DNA from 4 places in the Pseudoalteromonas sp. ECSMB14103 genome. Region 4 is predicted to be linked to each of the others. Evidence: predicted binding sites of a transcription regulator. Region 4 holds the regulator's gene; each other region holds the start of a gene.
The links. Region 4 encodes sigma-54, which starts transcription at its own class of promoters, with help from an activator protein. Its sites were predicted from a motif close to GTTGGCACGNNNNTNGNNT; they were not measured.
Positions count from the first base shown of each region.

Region 1: the regulator sigma-54 is predicted to act here: its motif matches at 3,290-3,308, upstream of glnA (glutamate--ammonia ligase).
Region 2: the regulator sigma-54 is predicted to act here: its motif matches at 1,971-1,989, upstream of RF53_RS05470 (EF-hand domain-containing protein).
Region 3: the regulator sigma-54 is predicted to act here: its motif matches at 3,210-3,228, upstream of RF53_RS15835 (BON domain-containing protein).

Region 1 covers NZ_JWGY01000012.1:36,643-41,728, forward strand. Annotated here, with positions in the region: gene ntrC (nitrogen regulation protein NR(I)) at 1-23, opposite strand, end outside; gene glnL (nitrogen regulation protein NR(II)) at 38-1,108, opposite strand; gene RF53_RS16390 (DUF4124 domain-containing protein) at 1,192-1,713, opposite strand; gene glnA (glutamate--ammonia ligase) at 1,828-3,234, opposite strand; gene typA (translational GTPase TypA) at 3,741-5,086, shown strand, end outside.
Region 2 covers NZ_JWGY01000002.1:77,144-82,229, reverse strand. Annotated here, with positions in the region: gene rluB (23S rRNA pseudouridine(2605) synthase RluB) at 1-673, opposite strand, end outside; gene scpB (SMC-Scp complex subunit ScpB) at 670-1,260, opposite strand; gene RF53_RS05470 (EF-hand domain-containing protein) at 1,409-1,930, opposite strand; gene RF53_RS05465 (hypothetical protein) at 2,150-2,581, opposite strand; gene xthA (exodeoxyribonuclease III) at 2,822-3,628, shown strand; gene RF53_RS05455 (energy-coupling factor ABC transporter permease) at 3,634-4,281, shown strand; gene rlmA (23S rRNA (guanine(745)-N(1))-methyltransferase) at 4,278-5,078, shown strand.
Region 3 covers NZ_JWGY01000011.1:52,155-57,240, forward strand. Annotated here, with positions in the region: gene RF53_RS15820 (alpha-amylase) at 1-904, opposite strand, end outside; gene RF53_RS15825 (tRNA1(Val) (adenine(37)-N6)-methyltransferase) at 1,056-1,757, opposite strand; gene srmB (ATP-dependent RNA helicase SrmB) at 1,833-3,059, shown strand; gene RF53_RS15835 (BON domain-containing protein) at 3,300-3,620, shown strand; gene RF53_RS15840 (mechanosensitive ion channel family protein) at 4,390-5,086, opposite strand, start outside.
Region 4 covers NZ_JWGY01000001.1:246,837-251,922, reverse strand. Annotated here, with positions in the region: gene lptC (LPS export ABC transporter periplasmic protein LptC) at 1-26, shown strand, start outside; gene lptA (lipopolysaccharide transport periplasmic protein LptA) at 16-552, shown strand; gene lptB (LPS export ABC transporter ATP-binding protein) at 549-1,274, shown strand; gene RF53_RS01100 (RNA polymerase factor sigma-54) at 1,344-2,843, shown strand; gene hpf (ribosome hibernation promoting factor) at 2,870-3,157, shown strand; gene ptsN (PTS IIA-like nitrogen regulatory protein PtsN) at 3,162-3,614, shown strand; gene rapZ (RNase adapter RapZ) at 3,634-4,479, shown strand; gene RF53_RS01080 (HPr family phosphocarrier protein) at 4,523-4,795, shown strand; gene mgtE (magnesium transporter) at 4,904-5,086, shown strand, end outside.

The sequences.
Region 1 (5,086 bases), on a different contig from region 4:
TCTACAAGCCAAACTGTTTTCATGGCAACTCCAAACATTAATCTGCAAAGGGCAGATAGATATTAAATTCAGTATGTCCAGGCCAGCTATCACATTCAATATAGCCATCGTGCTGATCAATGAGCGTCTGTGCAATTGAGAGTCCAAGCCCTGAGCCACCTTCTTTGTTGGTGATCATAGGGTAGAACAAGGTTTCACGTATGCTGTGATCTATGCCTGGTCCGTTATCAGATATTTGGATCAACAAGGCTTTTTTAGGTGCCTTACCTGGACGACGGTGTTGATGATTAATACGCGTTTTTATTTTTATCTCACCACCCTCAGTAAGCGCCTGCTGAGCATTACGAACAATATTTAAAACCACTTGTTGTATTTTACTCTGATCAATAAACACATTAGGGATACTAGGATCGTAATCTTTTTTTAATTCGATATTTGAACAATTATCGAGTGTGCTTAACTTCACTACCGACTCTAACGCTTGGTGTATATTAACGTAAGATTTTTGTGGCAGTTGATTAGGCCCTAAAAGTCTATCTACTAGTTCACGTAATCTGTCTGCTTGCTCAATGATGAGCTCAGCGCATTGATTTCTTTCTTGCTGATCAACCTCATATTGCAATAATTGCGCCGCTCCGCGAATTCCACCTAAAGGATTTTTAATTTCGTGTGCCAAGCCTCTTATTAAGTTACGTGCTGCTTGGTATTGATGCATTTGATTTGAAGCTTGATCGTGCTTTATTTCATCGTCTGTTTGACGACATTCTAATAAAATATACGCAGTACCTTTAAAGTTAATTCGCCTTGAATTAACACTTACTTTGGCATGGCGAGAATCGCTAAAGACTACGTCAGCTCTGTGTTGTTGGCAATCAACGCCATCAATTAATGAAAACTGCGCGATACGTTTTAAGTCAATTGAATGGTAATTAAAAAGGGTATCAAAGGGCTGTTCGAGTAAGCGTTTAGTGGCAAGCCCAAGTAACTCACTGGTACTGGTATTGGCATAAAAAACGGTAAAATTTTTATCGAGAAGCATAACTGCCGTTGTTTGATTTTGCCATATGGCATCAAGCAATTCGGGGCTAAAATTTTCGTTATTAATCATGTTTGCACCATTTTAGTGCGCAGGTGTTTGCAGGCCAGGTTTTATCTTAAATGAGCTGCTGCGCCTAAGTATTAAGTTTCGCTTTAATTGCTATGGATTTTGCCTTTTCTGCGCATATTAAATATACGTGGCTCGCTCACAGCGATAATTTGGTTTTTCTCGTTAAACAGTCTTAGTTGAAGCATATGTTCACCGGCTTCAACATCAGCAATTGCAAATACTGAGTTATTTATTGCAGGGCCGTTTGCTTCTCCATTAACAAGCAATTGAATGGTATAGCCTGCTTTAAAGCTCGGCATTACGCGGCTGGTGACGTATATTGTGCCGGTATTTTCATGAATGGTTTGATTGTGCTCAGGTGACGTAATGGCAATACCAAACCCTGTTTTTTTAGTATGGGATTGGCTGCTGAGAGTCGCTATATCTTTAGCGGGCATAGTTAAGCTTTGGCTAGAGAGTTTTACCTCTGTAGCACCTTTACGCGGTGTATCTGAAAACACTAAAACGCCGTTTTGATCTTTCCAAGCGTAAATTCTTTTTTCACCCGCATAACCATAATTACTTAATCCTAAAGTAATCATTAGCAATAAAATCTTACTATTCACACTGCTACCCTGCAATTTTTATGATTGCTTAACTTTAGTGGAGTTTGATTTAATTTACCATTAAAAAAGCCCGCTAAGCGGGCTTGAGAACACACATTCTTTTACAGTGTCACATTAACAGCTGTAGTACATTTCGAACTCAACTGGGTGAGTTGTCATGTTAAGTTTTTCAACTTCTTGACCTTTAAGTGCAATGTAAGCATCGATTAGGTCGTCAGTGAAAACACCACCTTGAGTTAAGAACTCGCGGTCAGCACTTAATGCATCTAGTGCTTCACCAAGTGAAGATGCAACTTGTGGAATTTCTGCCGCTTCTTCTGCTGGTAAGTCGTATAAATCTTTATCCATTGCATCGCCAGGGTGGATCTTGTTTTTGATACCGTCAAGGCCAGCCATAAGCATTGCTGAGAAAGCAAGGTATGGGTTAGCTGTTGGATCTGGGAAGCGTACTTCGATACGACGACCTTTCGCAGATGGTACCACTGGGATACGGATTGAAGCAGAACGGTTACGTGCAGAGTATGCAAGCATTACTGGCGCTTCAAAGCCTGGTACTAAACGTTTGTACGAGTTAGTTGATGCGTTAGCAAATGCGTTAATAGCTTTTGCATGCTTGATAATACCGCCAATGTAATAAAGCGCTTCTTCAGAAAGACCGCCGTATTTATCGCCAGCAAACAAGTTAACACCATCTTTAGCTAAAGACTGGTGACAGTGCATACCAGAACCGTTATCACCAACAATTGGCTTAGGCATGAATGTAGCTGTTTTTCCGTATAAATGAGCCATGTTATGAATAACATATTTCATTTCTTGGATTTCATCTGCTTTTAAAACCATGCTGTTAAAACGCGTAGCAATTTCGTTTTGGCCTGCTGTTGCTACTTCGTGGTGATGTGCTTCTACTACTTGACCTAGTTCTTCAAGTACTAAACAGGTAGCTGAACGCCAATCTTGTGAAGAATCAACAGGTGAACAAGGGAAGTAACCGCCTTTAACACCTGGACGGTGACCAGTGTTACCGCCTTCATAATCTTTATCTGAGTTCCATGCCGCTTCTACAGCGTCAACTTTGTACATTGAACCAGACATGTCTGATTTGTATTTAACATCGTCAAAAAGGAAGAACTCTGGCTCTGGGCCAAATAATACGGTATCAGCAATACCTGTAGAGCGCATGTAATCTTCAGCACGTTTAGCAACTGAACGCGGGTCGCGCTCGTAGCCTTGAAGTGTAGAAGGCTCTACAACGTCACAACGTACGATTAATGTTGTTTCTTCAGTGAAAGGGTCAAGTTTTACTGATTCAGCAACAGGCATTAATACCATGTCTGATTCGTTTATGCCTTTCCAACCAGCAATTGAAGAACCGTCGAACATTTTACCGTCTTCGAAAAAATCTTCATCAACTTGGTGATGAGGAATAGATACATGTTGCTCTTTACCCTTTGTATCAGTAAAGCGTAAATCAATGAACTTAACGTCATTTTCTTTAATAAAATCTAAAACCGATTGTGACATGTGTCCTCCAACTATTGGGTTTTATTATTGCTGCATAATTGCTTTGGGATTTATTAAGCTGATTTTGTGCCATTTTTATAACTCTATGTTTATAGGTTAAAAAAACTTAGTTGCTACAATGTGGGGCATAAAATAGCACCAATATGGTGCGGTTAAAGTCCACTTTGGTGCAGGTTATGTGCACTACAATTTGTTGTTAATTTAATCGCTCGAAATCAGCATAACCTAAATGCAAAAGAGTGCCAAAAATATCGTATAAATAGTGTAAACTGCATTTTTGAAAAAATAATGACAATTTATTTCATATAATTGTCATATATAAAACAGATACTTAGTAAAAGTATTGAGAAAGTTTTGAAATTTGTATTGGATAAACTTTCATCCATGTCATTAATGAGGGATAATATGCGCCCTTTTAAATCCTATGCTTGGACATCTCGTGAAAACGCAGATGAGTGCGTAGATCTTGCAGGATCATTGAGAATTTAATTTCTCTGAGTAAATATATGAGCATCGAACAGTTAAGAAATATAGCGATTATCGCGCACGTTGACCACGGTAAAACAACTCTGGTTGACAAACTACTTGAGCAATCAGGTACATTAGAAACACGCGGCGGTAACGAAGAGCGCGTGATGGACTCAAACGACATTGAGAAAGAACGTGGTATTACCATTTTAGCTAAAAACACAGCTATCTCTTGGAATGATTACCATATCAATATCGTAGATACCCCGGGACACGCCGATTTCGGTGGTGAAGTTGAACGCGTACTTTCGATGGCTGACTCAGTATTATTACTTGTTGATGCTCAAGAAGGTCCAATGCCACAAACGCGTTTCGTAACGCAAAAGGCATTCGCGCAAGGCTTAAAGCCAATCGTCGTTATCAATAAAATTGATAAGCCAGGTGCACGCCCAGATTGGGTTATGGATCAAATCTTTGATTTATTCGATAACCTTGGTGCAACTGATGAACAGTTAGACTTTAAAGTAATCTACGCATCAGCTATCAACGGCTGGGCAACATTAGATTTAGACGAGCCATCAGACAACATGGAACCTATGTTCAAGATGATCGTTGACGAAGTATCACCACCGGATGCAGATCCTGAAGGTGATTTCCAAATGCAAATCTCTCAGCTTGATTACAACTCGTATAAAGGTGTAATTGGTATTGGTCGTATCAAACGTGGTTCTGTTGCGACTAACCAACAAGTTACAGTTATTGGCGCTGACGGCACGACTCGTAACGGTAAAATTGGTTCAGTACAAAGCTACTTAGGCCTTGAGCGTATCGACACTGATAAAGCTTATGCTGGTAACATCGTTACTGTAACAGGTTTAGGCGAGCTTAAGATTTCAGATACGCTTTGTTGTCCTAACAATGTTGAAGCATTACCACCATTAAGTGTTGATGAGCCTACAGTTACAATGACGTTCTCTGTAAATAACTCTCCGTTCTGTGGTAAAGAAGGTAAGTTTGTAACATCACGTAATATTCGTGAGCGTTTAGACAAAGAATTAGTACACAACGTTGCACTTCGTGTTGCAGATACTGATAACCCAGATAGCTTCCGCGTATCAGGTCGTGGTGAATTACACCTTGGTATCTTAATCGAGAACATGCGTCGTGAAGGTTATGAGCTTGCTGTATCTCGTCCAGAAGTAATCCTGCGCACTGTTGATGGCGTGTTAGAAGAACCGTATGAAACACTAACGATTGACTGTGAAGAAGAGCACCAAGGTTCTATCATGGAGCAAATTGGTCTTCGTAAGGGTGAACTTACTGACATGGCACCAGATGGTAAAGGCCGTATGCGTATGGACTTTATGATCCCAAGCCGTGGCTT
Region 2 (5,086 bases), on a different contig from region 4:
CACGCTTATCTAGCTCTAGCTTACCGTAACGAATACGGATAAGACGCGACACTTCAACGTCTTGAGATTGCCATAAACGACGAACTTCGCGGTTGCGCCCTTCGTTTAATGTCACATTAAACCAGCGGTTAATCCCTTCACCACCTAGCGGTTTTATATTTGTGAATTTTGCAGGACCATCTTCAAGTTCAACGCCACGCATCAGGTTTTTAAGTGTTTCGTTTGTTACTTCACCAAACACACGCGAAGAATATTCACGCTCTACTTCATAACTTGGGTGCATTAAACGATTGGCTAATTCACCATCGTTGGTAAACAACATTAAGCCTGACGTATTCACATCCAGTCGGCCTACAGCTATCCAACGATCGCCATCAATACGAGGAAGTCTGTCAAATACAGTACGACGACCTTCAGGGTCTTTACGTGTACTCAACTCTCCCTCGGGTTTGTTGTACATAATTACACGGCAAATTCTGTCAGCTTTTTCTTCAATTTTTACGGTATGACCGTCAACACGAATTAAATCGGTTTCTTCAACGCGGTCACCGAGTTTAGCTACTTTGCCATTAACACTAACACGGTTAGCGTCAATGTATTTTTCCATTTCACGACGCGAGCCTACACCAGCTCTGGCTAGGACTTTTTGTAACTTTTCACCTTGTATATTCATTCGGATGGTTCTCTCACAGAAGGATCACTTAATAACTGGTTTATTTTACTTTCTTGTTGCGCAGGTAACGCAGGTAAGTTTTCTAAACCCGTTAATGAAAAATAATCTAAAAATTGTTTAGTAGTGGCGTATAAAGCGGGCTTACCCGGTACTTCTTTGTGCCCTACCACTTTCACCCACTCTCTTTCGAGTAAGGTTTTAATTATATTCGAACCCGTTGTTACACCTCTTACTTGCTCTATTTCACCACGTGTAATGGGTTGACGATAAGCAATAAGTGATAATGTTTCCAATAAAGCACGTGAGTATTTAGGAGCTCGTTCTTGCCATAGGTTACTCAACCAAGGGCTCAAACTACTACACGCCTGAAATCGATAACCACTACCAACTTCAACAAGGCGAATACCACGGGTTTGAAAGTGTGTTTGTATTGTTTCTATAGCATCGTTTATACGTGACATAGAAATTGCAATATCCACTAAAACAGTGTCTTTAATATGGCGTTTACTTATGGGTTTGTCTGCAACAAAAATCGCAGCCTCAATGATTTCAACCAACTGCTCATCACTAATTCGCCGCCCAGCCATATACACTCTTAATAAATAAAAATACACAGCCATCTATTATGACAGAACAACCACTAACTAGGAAAATATATCTGGCAATTATCTAAAATTAGCCATAAAAAAAGCCAGTTAAATTAACTGGCTTTGATTTTTATGTTCTGAATTTTAATTAGCTGTGTTTAATTGACTCTAACGCTTCGTCTTCAGCTACAGATTTACCATATTTATTTATGTAGCCCATAAACTCATTTTTACTAATTCGCTTGTCTTCGTTTTTGTCCATATAACCAAAGTGATTTGAAATATCGTCGTCATTGCCTTCAACAACTGATATGTAACCATTACTATCGTTATCTAAACTGGCAAAACTACTTTCAATTTTGTCAAATTTTGCAATTTCAGCTTTAAAGGCTGATTCACTTACATCACTATCGGTTGCAACCTTGCCAGTGTTTAACTGCATGTAAGCATTAAATTCTTTACGACTAATTTCTTCATCCATATTGGTGTCGATATTTGAAAAGTGACCCCAAATATTATCGTCGTCAGCTTCAACTTTTGAAATAAAACCATCACTGTCGTTGTCTAGGCTTGCAAAGTCGCTGTCTATTTTATCAAGACCTTGATTAGATGCGCAGGCTGCTAAACTTAATGTTGCTAAAATAGTTGTTGCTAATGTTAACTTTTTCATAAGACGTGTCCTTCGTTGTTAATAAATGTCACAAGAACTAATACAAGTCTGATGCCAAAATAAAATAAATATAAATTTCAATACCTTATAATGCACCCGTATATTTTTCACTCTATTTTCAATACATTAGCCTTGAAACCTTTTCAACCAACCTTGTAAATTTTGCAAAAAAAAAGCCCAGCTTTAAAAGCTGGGCTCTCATTAATTTTGTTGTGCTAATTAAATTGCAGCGTTTTGATAACGCTTAACAAAGTCAGTAACTTTCTGACCGTTACATTTAAGCGAGTTTAAGTTACCGATTTTTTGGCGTACTGGCGCTAAACCTTGCTTTAATGCAGTCATACATAATTGAGTTTCTTGTTGAGCATCTTTAGCAAACACTTCTACTTTGTTTTCAGTTATGTTGTTTGTTGAATCTTTCTTTGCAATATCACGAATATCTTGGCCGTTACACATGATGCTTTGTGAGAAGCGTGATAAGTATACATTGTGCTTAGCTGCTAATTTACGTGCTGCAGAAAAACCTTCGTTTGCGCTTAATACACACAGCTTAGACTCAATAGAGCTGTCTTGGCTAAAGTAAGTGTTACTTTGAGCTGAAACAGAAGAAGATGCTAATAATGTTGCCGCTAAAAATAATTGTGCTTTCATGAGAGATCCTATGTGAACGAGTTTGCCAATGAATTTGCGCGCATTATATAGCCAATTTTAAGCAGATCAATTGAATTTTTTATTTATTTTATAAATTAATACAACATTAACAATGTTTAAACTTTCACCACCATTTGATCAACATTTGCGCAGCTATTTTGTCATTTCAGACATGTTATGTAAGCTAAATTACTGATACAATTTGCTATCAAAATGAGAACAAATTTAAAGGTAAATCGAATGAAGGTGATTTCTTTCAATATCAATGGTCTGCGTGCTCGTCTTCACCAATTACAAGCTGTTATTGATAAACATCAACCAGACGTAATTGGCTTGCAAGAGATTAAAGTTCATGATGAAGCGTTTCCATTAGACGATGTTCAAAAAATGGGGTACCACGTCTACTTTCACGGTCAAAAAGCACATTACGGCGTAGCTATGTTATGCAAAAAAGAGCCAAAATCGGTCTTAAAAGGGTTTGCTACCGACACAGAAGAGTCGCAAAAGCGCATGATCAGTGTCACTATTGAACAAGATAACGGTCGCGACATTACCGTTATGAATGGTTATTTCCCGCAAGGCGATAACATCAATCACGAAACTAAATTCCCCTATAAACGTCAATTTTATAAAGATTTGATGACACATCTAGATACAAACCTCACTCCCGATCAGGATGTAGTTGTTATGGGCGACATAAATATATCACCTACAGATTTAGACATAGGTATTGGCGAGGTCAACGCTAAACGCTGGCTAAAAACAGGTAAGTGCTCTTTCCAACCAGAGGAACGTCAATGGCTATCAACACTTTTAGATTGGGGATTTAAAGATACCTTCAGAGAGCTCTATCCTGATGTTAACGATCAATACTCATGGTTTGATTACCGCTCTAAAGGCTTTTTAGATAATCGCGGTCTGCGAATTGATGTTGTACTTGCAACTCAATCACTTGCTGAGCGTTGTATTGACTCAGGAATTGACTATGAGCTGCGTGCAATTGATAAACCATCAGATCATGCGCCAATTTGGTCAACGTTCAAGTAGCTATAATGTTAAACACTGAAATACAAGGGCTGATGTGGGTCCTTGTACTTGCTATTGCGATTTTTAGTTTCGACAAAAACACCTATAAATCGCTTTATAAAACGTCTGCTAGGCAAACAGGTGTATTAGCCTGTGCGCTTGTATTTGCACTACTGTGGCGTATTAAAGCCGGTATTTTAACTGGCCTTGACCTGCACATACTTGGTATTACTGCAGCCACCTTAATATTGGGCTGGCGGCTAGCCATTTTGAGTAGCCTACTGGCAAGTGCCTTGTTGTTTTCATTTGGGCAGGTTAGTTTTAACCTTTTACCTGTACAAATACTTATTGGCGCTTTTATTCCCATATTATTGAGTTATTTAAGTTTTGTTGTGTGCTATCACTATTTACCAAAACATTTTTTTGTTTATATATTTGTTTGTGCCTTCATAACAGCTGGGTTTATAGCGTGCATAAAGATATCTTTAGGTGCCCTCTTTTATTTCTCTTTAGGTCAGTATAATTGGCAAGAACTTGCCGACAATTACGTTTATTTAAGTGCTATAATTTGGTTTCCAGAAGCCATGTTGAACGGAATGGCCATCACCATTTTAATTACATACCGTCCCCACTGGGTTAAAACTTTTTACGACAAGGATTACCTAGACTCATGAGTCTTGAATATCAATGCCCTTTATGTAGCAAATCGCTAACAAAAACTCAAAATACACTGCGCTGTGAAAGCAACCACAGTTTTGATTTTGCCAAAGAAGGCTACGTTAACTTACTGCCTGTTCAAAACAAAAACTCTAAACAACCTGGTGACTCGCTTGAAATGGTGCAAGCAAGGCGCACATTTTTAGAGCAAGGTTTTTATGCATTCTTACAACAAGCACTTAGCGATATAACAAGTACTATAAAAGGTAATAATATTATTGATTTAGGGTGCGGTGAAGGGTTTTACACCCACGCTATTGCTAATAATACTCAAGCGCAAGTTTATGGTGTAGATATTTCAAAGTCAGCTATAAAATACGCAGCTAAACGTTACCCCAACTGCAGTTTTAGCGTTGCTTCAATCAGTCAAGCCCCTTTTAAAGAAGGGTTTGCTGATATTCTTATAAGTGTATTTGCACCTTTATTTACTAAAGAGCTTGAAAGACTCGCTAAACCTAATGCTACGCTTGTCGTGGCCAGCCCTGGGCCATGGCATTTAAAAGAGTTAAAAGCTTATATTTACCAATCAGTAAGCGAGCATACGAAAGTAGATGTGCCTGAAGGTTTTACAGAAACTCACCAAGATTTGATCACTCAACAGGTAACACTGAGTATTAACGATGTTAGAAACCTGATAATGATGACACCGTTTGCGTGGAAATTTAGACCTGAGCACTGGGAAACACTAGAAGAGAAAGGTGAACACCATGTCACCTTGTCGTTTTATATAACGCAATTTCAAAAGCGTGATTAGTAGAAGCG
Region 3 (5,086 bases), on a different contig from region 4:
AGGTAATTACGTTACCCGCACCACCATGCCCCCGCTGATTATCATGATTATCTACAAATACGACCGCTGACGAGCTTGGCATAAAGCCCCACCCTTCACCAAAATTACTTAACCATGCAAGCGAGCCGTTTCTAAATGTATTACCGAGTTGTGTACTGTATTTAAACTCGGTAACTAGCCCTGTACTTAAATACTCAGAGGCATCAACGGCTTCTGTTCCCTGATCAATCACTTCATGAAACACTAACGGCGAGCCATTTATTTTAGCCATAAGGCTTTGAATATCGCTAGCTGCTACGTGTTTAGCCGCATCAAATCTAAAACCTTTTACTCCAATAGACTGAAGGTCGTTAATATAAGCAGCGAGAGTATTTTGCACGTAATTTGAAGACGTATTCAAATCAGCAAGTCCTACTAACTCGCAGTTTTGAACGCGGTAACGATTATTACCGTAATCTTCTGGATTTATACTACAGCTTTCATGAAAGTCTTGTGGGCTATAAATTGGGTATTGTTTATTACCAAACGTGCTACCCGCAACGCCATTACCACTGCCAGCCGCCATGTGATTAATTAGGGTATCTACATAAATATCGACCCCTGCACTTTTACAACGGTTAACCATATCTACAAACTGCGTTCGGTTACCGCCTCGGCTTTGCAGTTGGTAGCTCACAGGTTGATAGCGAGTCCACCATTGGTTGCCTGTAATATGCTCGTTAGGCGGAGACACTTGTACAGCAGCATACCCTTTTGGCCCTAAAAACTGCTCGCATTCTTGTGCAACATCGGGCCAACTCCATTCAAATAAATGAACAAACGTAGTGGGTGCAGCAGCTGCAAGATTAGGCAAAAGCAAACCTAGGCTTAAACCGGCGGTGGTGACCATTTTATTCAGCTTCATAGTGTGTGTTTCCAAATGTTGGCGGGCTAAACAACATGCCCAACGTTATTTACAAGTGGTTAACACTAGTCTTGAGATTGATTAAATAACAACTGAATACGTATGCATTATGGGTAAACTATCCTTTATTATTAGATAATACCCCTCACAATTACGCCATCTTTAAATAAAATGCCTTACACAAAGTAATGTAATCAGTAGTGTAATTATTGTTTAGCTCTCTAATGCATAGCGTTGAATTGTCGGTTTGTGATTCTAGATAACTAAATGTCATTAAACTGCGGCTTATGGGTTTGCTAGGTGTCGCTTTTACTTGGCAGTGTGCATTTAAATAAAGCCCTTTTTGAGTAGCAAGCTCAATAAATACTAAAGCCTCTGTGCTTGGCAGTATTAGACTGAACCGTGACTGTGAATGGCTAAGCCGCTTAAACGCGTTAATTAGCTCCTCAAAGCTCAAACCATCGGTGTGACGCGCAGTGTTTCGGGCGGCATTATTGCCTTTTAAACTGTGATTAAAGTAAGGCGGATTAGAAATGATGACATCAAAGGGAGCGTCACTATTAAAGCTTTGAATAGTTTGATGCTTAATAGCTATATTGGGCCACGGACTATTTGCTACGTTTTGTAATGCTTGATTGTATGCGTTTTCATCTATTTCAACCGCAGTAATACTTAATGCTGGCCTGCGCTGTTTACACATTAACGCCAATAACCCCGTGCCTGTACCAATGTCTAGTAACGAGTTTGCACCAGCTAAGTTTGCCCACGCACCAAGCAAAATGCCGTCGGTTGAAACCTTCATTGCGCAGAGGTCGTGTTCAACCTTAAATTGTTTAAATGCAAAACCAGACATTTTTTCACCTTTTCATTCACCAAGCGCAGCATAGCGCGTATAATCAAGGTAATTGTCCACTATTTTAGACACTCTATGCAATTTTCTGAATTTGATCTTGATACCAAATTACTCGATGCCATTGATAAAATGGGCTACGAGAAGCCAACCAGTATTCAACAACAAGCTATTCCTGAAGCTCTTCAGGGGCGTGATATTTTAGCGTCTGCGCCAACTGGCACAGGTAAAACAGCGGCATTTTTAATTCCTGCGATTCAATACTTATTGGATTTTCCGCGCCGTGAACCTGGTTTTGCCCGCGTATTAATAATGACGCCAACACGTGAGCTGGCTTATCAAATTCATGAGCAATGTGAGTTACTAGCCAAACGTACACACCTAAAAATAGGTGTCGTGACCGGCGGTATTAACTACGGAACGCATAAAGAAATTTTTGAAAAAAATAACGACATATTAATTGCTACACCAGGGCGATTAATGGAATACCTTGAAACTGAAAACTTTCATGCTGAACATGTCGAAATGCTTATAGTTGATGAAGCCGACCGCATGCTAGACATGGGTTTCAAAAAAGAAATGAGCCGTATTTGTGACGAAGCTAAAAACCGCCGTCAGTGTTTTTTATTCTCAGCAACCCTTGAGGGTGACAGCGTAGAGCGATTTGCAGAAACCACATTAAACGATCCGGCTTTGTTAGAAGCTGAGTCGTCTCGTAAAGAAAAAGCTAAAATTCACCAGTGGGTTCATCTTGCTGATGATTACCACCATAAACTCGAGCTTTTAGTCAACACCCTAAATGGCCCAGACGTAACTAAAGCCATTGTATTTGTTAAAACCCGTGAACGTTTAGAAACTCTCATTGGTGAATTAACTAATAACGGTGTAAAAGCCGCTTGGCTGCGAGGTGAAATGCCACAAGACAAGCGCATGAAAGCAATGGAAAACTTTCATAGTGGCCGCACTAAAATATTAATTGCAACAGATGTAGCTGCTCGCGGTATTGACGTATCTGACATTAGCCACGTTATTAACTTTGATATGCCACGTACCGCCGACGTATATGTTCACCGTATTGGCCGTACTGGTCGCGCAGGTAAAAAAGGCATCGCTATTTCATTAGTTGAAGCGCATGATATTGGTATTTTGTACAAAGTAGAACGCTACATTGAACAAAAGCTTAAACGCCGTGTAATTAAAGGAATAGAGCCTCAGCATAAAGAGGCTAAGCCACCGGTTAAAAAGCGCAAAGATCCGGTAAAAATGAAAGCAAAGAAAAAAGCGAAAGTTAAAAAGAAAAAGTAACTTAGCATATTTACCAAAGCCGGCGTATGCCGGCTTTTTAATACGTGTAACATATGTAACCGGTGCATGTAACACCTACCCATTTAAATGTAATTATTGCCCACCTGAATTCCCACTTAATAAAATAACCTTATATTTCAACAAATTAAAACTGGCACTGAACTTGTAATATTAAACACAGAATAGCCAGAATATTTAATGGTTTGGCTAAATTTTTAATTGATATAAAAGGATTGAGTTATGAACCGCTTAAAGTTAACTATCGCGTTAGTTTCGTTTTGTTGTTTATTTTTGTTAGCCTGCGCTACCAAAGTGAGTGCAGCAACACACCTAGCCGTAGTCAGCAGCGTAGCAACTCAACCTAACCTTCAGCAAACCATTACAAGCACGCTTCGTACTAACCCCAACTTTGCATTAAGCAATATTCGCGTACAAGTTAAAGATGGCGAGGTAGTATTACATGGTCAAGCGCAAACCGGTTTTGAACGTGCGCTTGCTCAAAAGTTTTTAGAAAATATGGATGGTGTTAAAATCATCCGTAACAAAATTAGTGTTATTTGAATCGCATTTTTATTAACTCAATTGATCCTAGGCGCAGCATGTTACTCCAACACATGCTGCGCCTTTTTTGTGCCAGTATTTACTTGCAACTCACATTAACTACAATAAAAAACTCGCTTTAATTACCTCTTACTTACCGCCTAATACCAATTGTAAATTGCATACATCACAACCTAATATTTGCCAAAATAACCCGCTCTTTAAATAATAAATTTATATTAAGCCTAGGCCTGTTTAACTGCCATTATTAAAGCGTGTTTTATCAAGGAGCAACATAATTACGGTGCGCGATTTGTGACCCAGTAAGCTAAGTACCTACTCCTGCATTATTTTAATGACTACGCCTATGTAGGTATAACCTAAAGTCGTATACAGCTTATTCGCCCTACTTGCTCCTTATTACCTATTATTTAGGCAACAAGGAGAAGTAACCTATGAGAGGACCACAAAAGTTATTGCATGTTTTATATTTATGTTGCGTTATCGTCGGTTTCGGGAAGTAACCACAAAATAGGCTTAGCCTTATCGATATATCACATAGCCCGCTTTCAATTTCACCCCTAAAGGTAAATAGGCCTTAATCAATAATCAATTAACGTTGCTCTCACCTTCTCAAACACTTAAATAGCCATAAAAAAATGCAGCTTTATAAAGCTGCATTTAGTCGTTGTGACTCATAAGTCATTTTTATTTAAGGCCACAACGCGTATTTAAATGTAAAATTGCGTTGCGAGTGAGTAAATAATTCCCACTGGTATTAATGGCTCATTTATTCGTTTTGGCCTGAATCAGCTCCACCAGCGTTGCCTTTATTTGATGATTGCTGGTTAATTTTATCGCTGATCATGGCATCGAGTTTTTCACCGCCTTTAATACCAAAATCGAGCGTGCGAATAGGGAATGGAATACTAATATCAGCTTCATCCAACGCTTGTTTAACGGCAACTACACCTTTATGGCGCACTGTCATAAAGTCTGGTTCACCTGGGTATTTAATCCAAAACCATACCAATAAATTAATGCTACTGTCGCCAAAGCCTTCAGCATAAACATCGGTTTCGTTTTTACGAATGACAAAGTCCAAATCGTTAATCTTATCTACAATAACTTCTTTAGCTTTTTCAATGTCGTCACCATACGAAATGCCTACCGGTACCTCTATGCGCCTAACTCCAAGTGTGGTGTAATTTTTTAACACATTTCTGAATAATACCTTGTTTGGTACTAAAATTAACTGCCCGTAAAAGCTCTCTATTAGCGTGTTACGCAGGTTTATTGAGTGTACTGAACCAAACACGTCGTCGGTTTCTATTACGTCTCCTGTTTTAAAGGGTTTGCGTATACCCATTGCTATGCCCGCAATCAAGTTTTCGGTCATATCTTGAAACGCAAAACCTATGGCTAAACCAACAATACCCGCACCGGCTAATAAAGAGGTAACCGTACCTTTTAAACCCACAAAATCC
Region 4 (5,086 bases):
CGCGAACTATTTATTATGACCAATAAACTATCAACACTCTTTATTATTCCAACATTTTTACTTGCATTAGGTACTAATGCCGCTGAACCAACAGCGCCAATTTCTGCAAATCAAATTTCGATTAGTGCGGATAAACAAGAGGGTCAACTAAAAGAAAACGTAGGTATCTTCGAAAAAAATGTTGAAATTATTCATGGCGACAGAAAAATTACCGCAGACCGCCTTGAGGTTCACAAGCGCGATGAGCTAGGCGACAACAAGCAATTGTTAATAGCTACAGGTAAGCCTGCTTATTTTGAAGAAAAACAAGCCGACGGCACAATAATGCGCGCCAGCGCTAATGAAGTTAGATACGATGTTTCAACGCGTTTTTTAACATTAATTGGAGATGCAGAGATATCTCAAGCTGGGCAAAAAATGAATGCTAAAAGCATTACCTACGATATAGAACAGCAGCTTATTAGCGCCGAAAAAGATGAAAGCTCAACTGACCGTGTACACACTATCTTAGTGCCTGTGGAGCCTAAAAAAAATGACAAAGGCCAACCATGAGTACATTAAAAGCAGAGCTACTAGCCAAAAGCTACAAAGGCCGTGAAGTTGTAAAAAATGTGGGCTTAGAAGTTAAAGCTGGCAGTATTGTAGGCTTGCTTGGGCCAAACGGCGCAGGTAAAACAACAACCTTTTACATGATTGTAGGCTTAGTCCCTAGCGACAAAGGCAAAATATCTATCGATGATAACGATATTACGCTTTTACCTATGCACAGTCGTGCTAGATTAGGCATAGGCTACTTACCACAAGAGTCGTCTATATTCAGAAAATTAACAGTGTATCAAAACTTAATGGCTATTTTAGAAACTCGAAAGGAGCTCACTAAACAAGCCAGAGAAGATACATTGAATAATCTATTAGATGAATTTAGCATTCAACACATTCGCGATAGCAAAGGTATGGCATTATCGGGCGGAGAACGTCGCCGAGTAGAGATTGCACGTGCTTTAGCCGCAGATCCAAAGTTTATTTTGCTAGACGAACCATTTGCCGGTGTTGACCCTATCTCAGTATTAGATATTAAAAAAATTATTGAACACCTGAAAAACCGTGGGATTGGCGTATTAATAACAGACCACAATGTAAGAGAAACCCTTGATGTTTGCGAAAAAGCCTACATTGTTTCTCATGGGGAACTGATTGCTTCTGGTACCCCTGAACACGTATTAAATGATAAAACTGTACGCGATGTATATTTAGGCGAGCAATTTAGGCTGTAACATTTACGCCTTATTTATAAGCATCTGCTAGTATTAACTATAACAACTTAAAAGGATTGTTAGAGATACATGAGGCAATCACTACAGCTGCGCATGGGCCAGCAACTTACAATGACACCTCAGTTGCAACAAGCTATTCGCTTGCTGCAATTAAGCACATTGGATCTTCAGCAAGAAATACAAGAAGCGCTCGACAGCAACCCATTACTTGAGGTTGAGGAGCAAGACTATGCCGATGATCTTGCGGGCAAAAATGAGCAAAAAGCAGATAACGATGAAGTTACAGTAACCGTATCTGCAGATGAAGCCCCTAGCGAGTATGAACAAGACAGTGGTGAAGCGCTTGCTAAAGATACTGTAAGTGACGACATGGCAATGGACGTTAGCTGGGATGAGTACATGAGTGCAGCCCCTGCATCATCTTCAGGACCAATGCCTGAAGATGAGTCTATATATCAGGGCGCATCAACTGAAACGCTTCACGAATACTTAATGTGGCAATTACAATTAACGCCATTTAGCCCTACAGATGAAGCCATTGCTATTGCTATTGTAGAAGCGGTGGATGATTCAGGCATACTGACACTCAGTTGCGAAGAGATTTTAGAGAGCTTTAATCAAGATAACGATGATGACGTTGAGGTTGAACTTGACGAAATAGAAGCGGTATTAAAGCGCATTCAGCTATTTGACCCAGTGGGTATTGCGGCACGTAGCTTACAAGAGTGTTTGTGTATTCAGTTAAATCAATTTGATAAAGGCACGCCTTTTATTGATGAAACAAAAATGATTTTAACCGAGCACATTGATTTGTTAGCTGCTCGTGACTACCGTACATTAATGAAAAAAACGAAGCTCAAAGAAGATGAGCTTAAAGAAGTAATGACACTTATTCATACGCTCAACCCTAAGCCTGCAGACACAATAGTACGAGAAGAGTCTGAGTATGTAATACCTGATGTGTCAGTTAAAAAAATTAAAGGCCGCTGGATTGTAGAGTTAAACCCAGACAGCATGCCAAAAATTCGTGTAAACAGCCAATATGCAGCGATGTCGCGTACAGTTAAATCAAGCGGCGACAGTCAATTTATTCGCTCACATTTACAAGAAGCTAAATGGTTTATAAAAAGCTTAGAAAGTAGAAATGATACACTTTTAAAAGTAACTAACTGTATTGTTAAACAACAACAGGGCTTTTTTGAACACGGCCCAGAAGCCATGAAACCGATGGTTTTAAATGATGTTGCCGAAATGGTAGAAATGCACGAATCAACAATTTCGCGCGTAACTACGCAAAAGTATATGCACACACCGCGTGGAATATTTGAGCTTAAATACTTTTTCTCAAGCCACGTAAGTACCGAAAATGGTGGAGAATGTTCATCTACGGCAATACGTGCACTTATTAAAAAATTAATCGCAGCAGAAAACTCAGCAAAACCATTGAGTGATAGCAAAATTGCGGATATATTGGCTGAGCAAGGAATTAAAGTAGCGAGACGTACAATCGCAAAATATCGCGAATCTCTGGCTATTCCACCGTCAAATCAGCGAAAGAGCCTGATCTAAGACGCTAAACAAAGAGGGTAATGCTTATGCAACTAAATTTAACTGGTCGTCATGTAGAACTAACTGATTCATTAAGAGACTATATAAATACCAAATTTGCGAAGCTAGAAAGGCACTCTGATCATATTAATAATGTTCATGTCATTCTTGATATAGAAAAACTAAATCAAAAAGCAGAAGCAACTATTCATGTAAGTGGTGCTGAATTATTCGCATCCACTGAACATCAAGATATGTATGCAGCTATTGATTCATTGATTGACAAGCTTGACCGTCAAGTAATTAAACACAAAGAGAAGCTTGCTCGACACTAATATGATGAAATTAAGTTCACTTATATGCCAGGACTGCAGTAAAGCTGCGGTCCTTTTTAATAGTAAAAAAAGAATTTTAGAGTTTATTAGCGAGCTGGCTCACGATAAATTTCCGTATTTATCTCAACAGGATATTTTGGGCGCTTTATTAACCCGCGAAAAGCTAGGCAGCACAGGGATAGGCAGAGGTATTGCTATTCCACATGGCCGAATGAGCGGCGCACAAGAACCTTTAGCATTGGTGTTAGTAAGTGAAACACCGATTAATTTTGATGCTATAGACAACCGCCCTGTTGATATTTTTGTTGCACTCATCGTACCTGAAGGCGATAACCAACAGCATTTAAAGACGCTAGCAACGATAGCTGATAAACTAAAAAATAAAGAATTTTGTAAGCAGCTTCGCTGTGCTAAATCGGATGCTGAGTTGTATCAAATTATTGTTGACCAATCGTAACAAATTTAAAGGGTGATTAATGGAGTTGATTATCATAAGTGGCCGTTCTGGTTCTGGTAAGTCGGTTGCTTTGCGCGTTGTTGAAGATCTAGGTTATTATTGCGTAGATAACATTCCAGTAAATTTATTACCTTCTTTAATTAGAAGCGTTTCTGATAACTACGATAAAATTGCCGTTAGTATAGATGTGCGAAATTTACCAAAAGAGCAAGATGAATTTAATCACATCATCGAATACTTACCGGGTTTTACAAAACCAACGCTGTTCTACTTAGACAGTGAAGATCAAACCCTTATTAAGCGCTTTTCTGAAACCAGACGCTTACACCCTTTATCAATAGATTCACTTCCGCTTGATTTAGCCATAAAAAAAGAAAAAGAACTTCTCGATGTGCTAATTACGCGCGCCGATTACATGATCGATACCAGTGAGCTAAGCGTTCATCAACTTGCTGAATCAATTCGCGAAAAAATATTAGGTAAAAAAGATAAGCAGCTGATTGTTACATTTGAATCATTTGGTTTTAAACATGGCATTCCTAAAGAGGCAGATTACGTATTTGATGCACGTTTTTTACCTAACCCGCACTGGGAGCCTGAACTAAAACCACTCAATGGCCTAGACCAACCAGTAAAAGATTATTTGGCTAGCCACAGCATAGTTCAAAAATTTACATGGCAAATACAAACCTTTGTACAAACATGGCTACCACACCTAGAGCGAAATAACAGAAGCTATTTAACTATTGCGATTGGCTGTACTGGCGGGCAACATCGCTCTGTATATTTAGCGCAAACAATTGGCGAAAGCTTTGCAGTTACGCATCCCAATGTAAAAATACGTCACAGAGAACAAGAAAAGTAATTTTACAAAACTAATAACCTGTTCAGCTTTGATAGAGTAATGTATGCGTATAGAAGACACTTTTTTAATACAAAATAAATTAGGACTGCATGCCAGAGCCGCGACTGTATTAGCCCAACTCGCTGTAAAATTTGATGCTTCAATCACCTTGTTTCAAGATGATAAAGAAGCTGCTGGTGACAGTGTATTAGCACTGATGCTACTTGAAAGTAGCCAAGGTAAAGAAGTTAAAGTGGTATGTGAAGGGCCTGATGCAGAGCAAGCTTTAAATGCAATTGGAGAACTTATTTCGCAACGATTTAACGAACAAGAGTAACGTTAATTTTTAACATTTAAATAAAATAACTATAATCAAAATAACTGGCTGCTAGGTCGTACTCCCCCACCCATTAGGTAACAGTTACAGTATAAATAAAGGACGCCAATGCCCGAAGCTTTTGAACAAGACTACCCACTACAACAACTAAAACAAGTGACCAAGTCACTTAATAGTGGTCAGTTTGTTCAAGTTAGGCGCATGCTCGCAAAAACAGCGCCATGTGATACTGCGTTATTATTAGAATCATCTCCACACAAAATTCGTCGCTTGCTATGGCAGTTAGTTGAT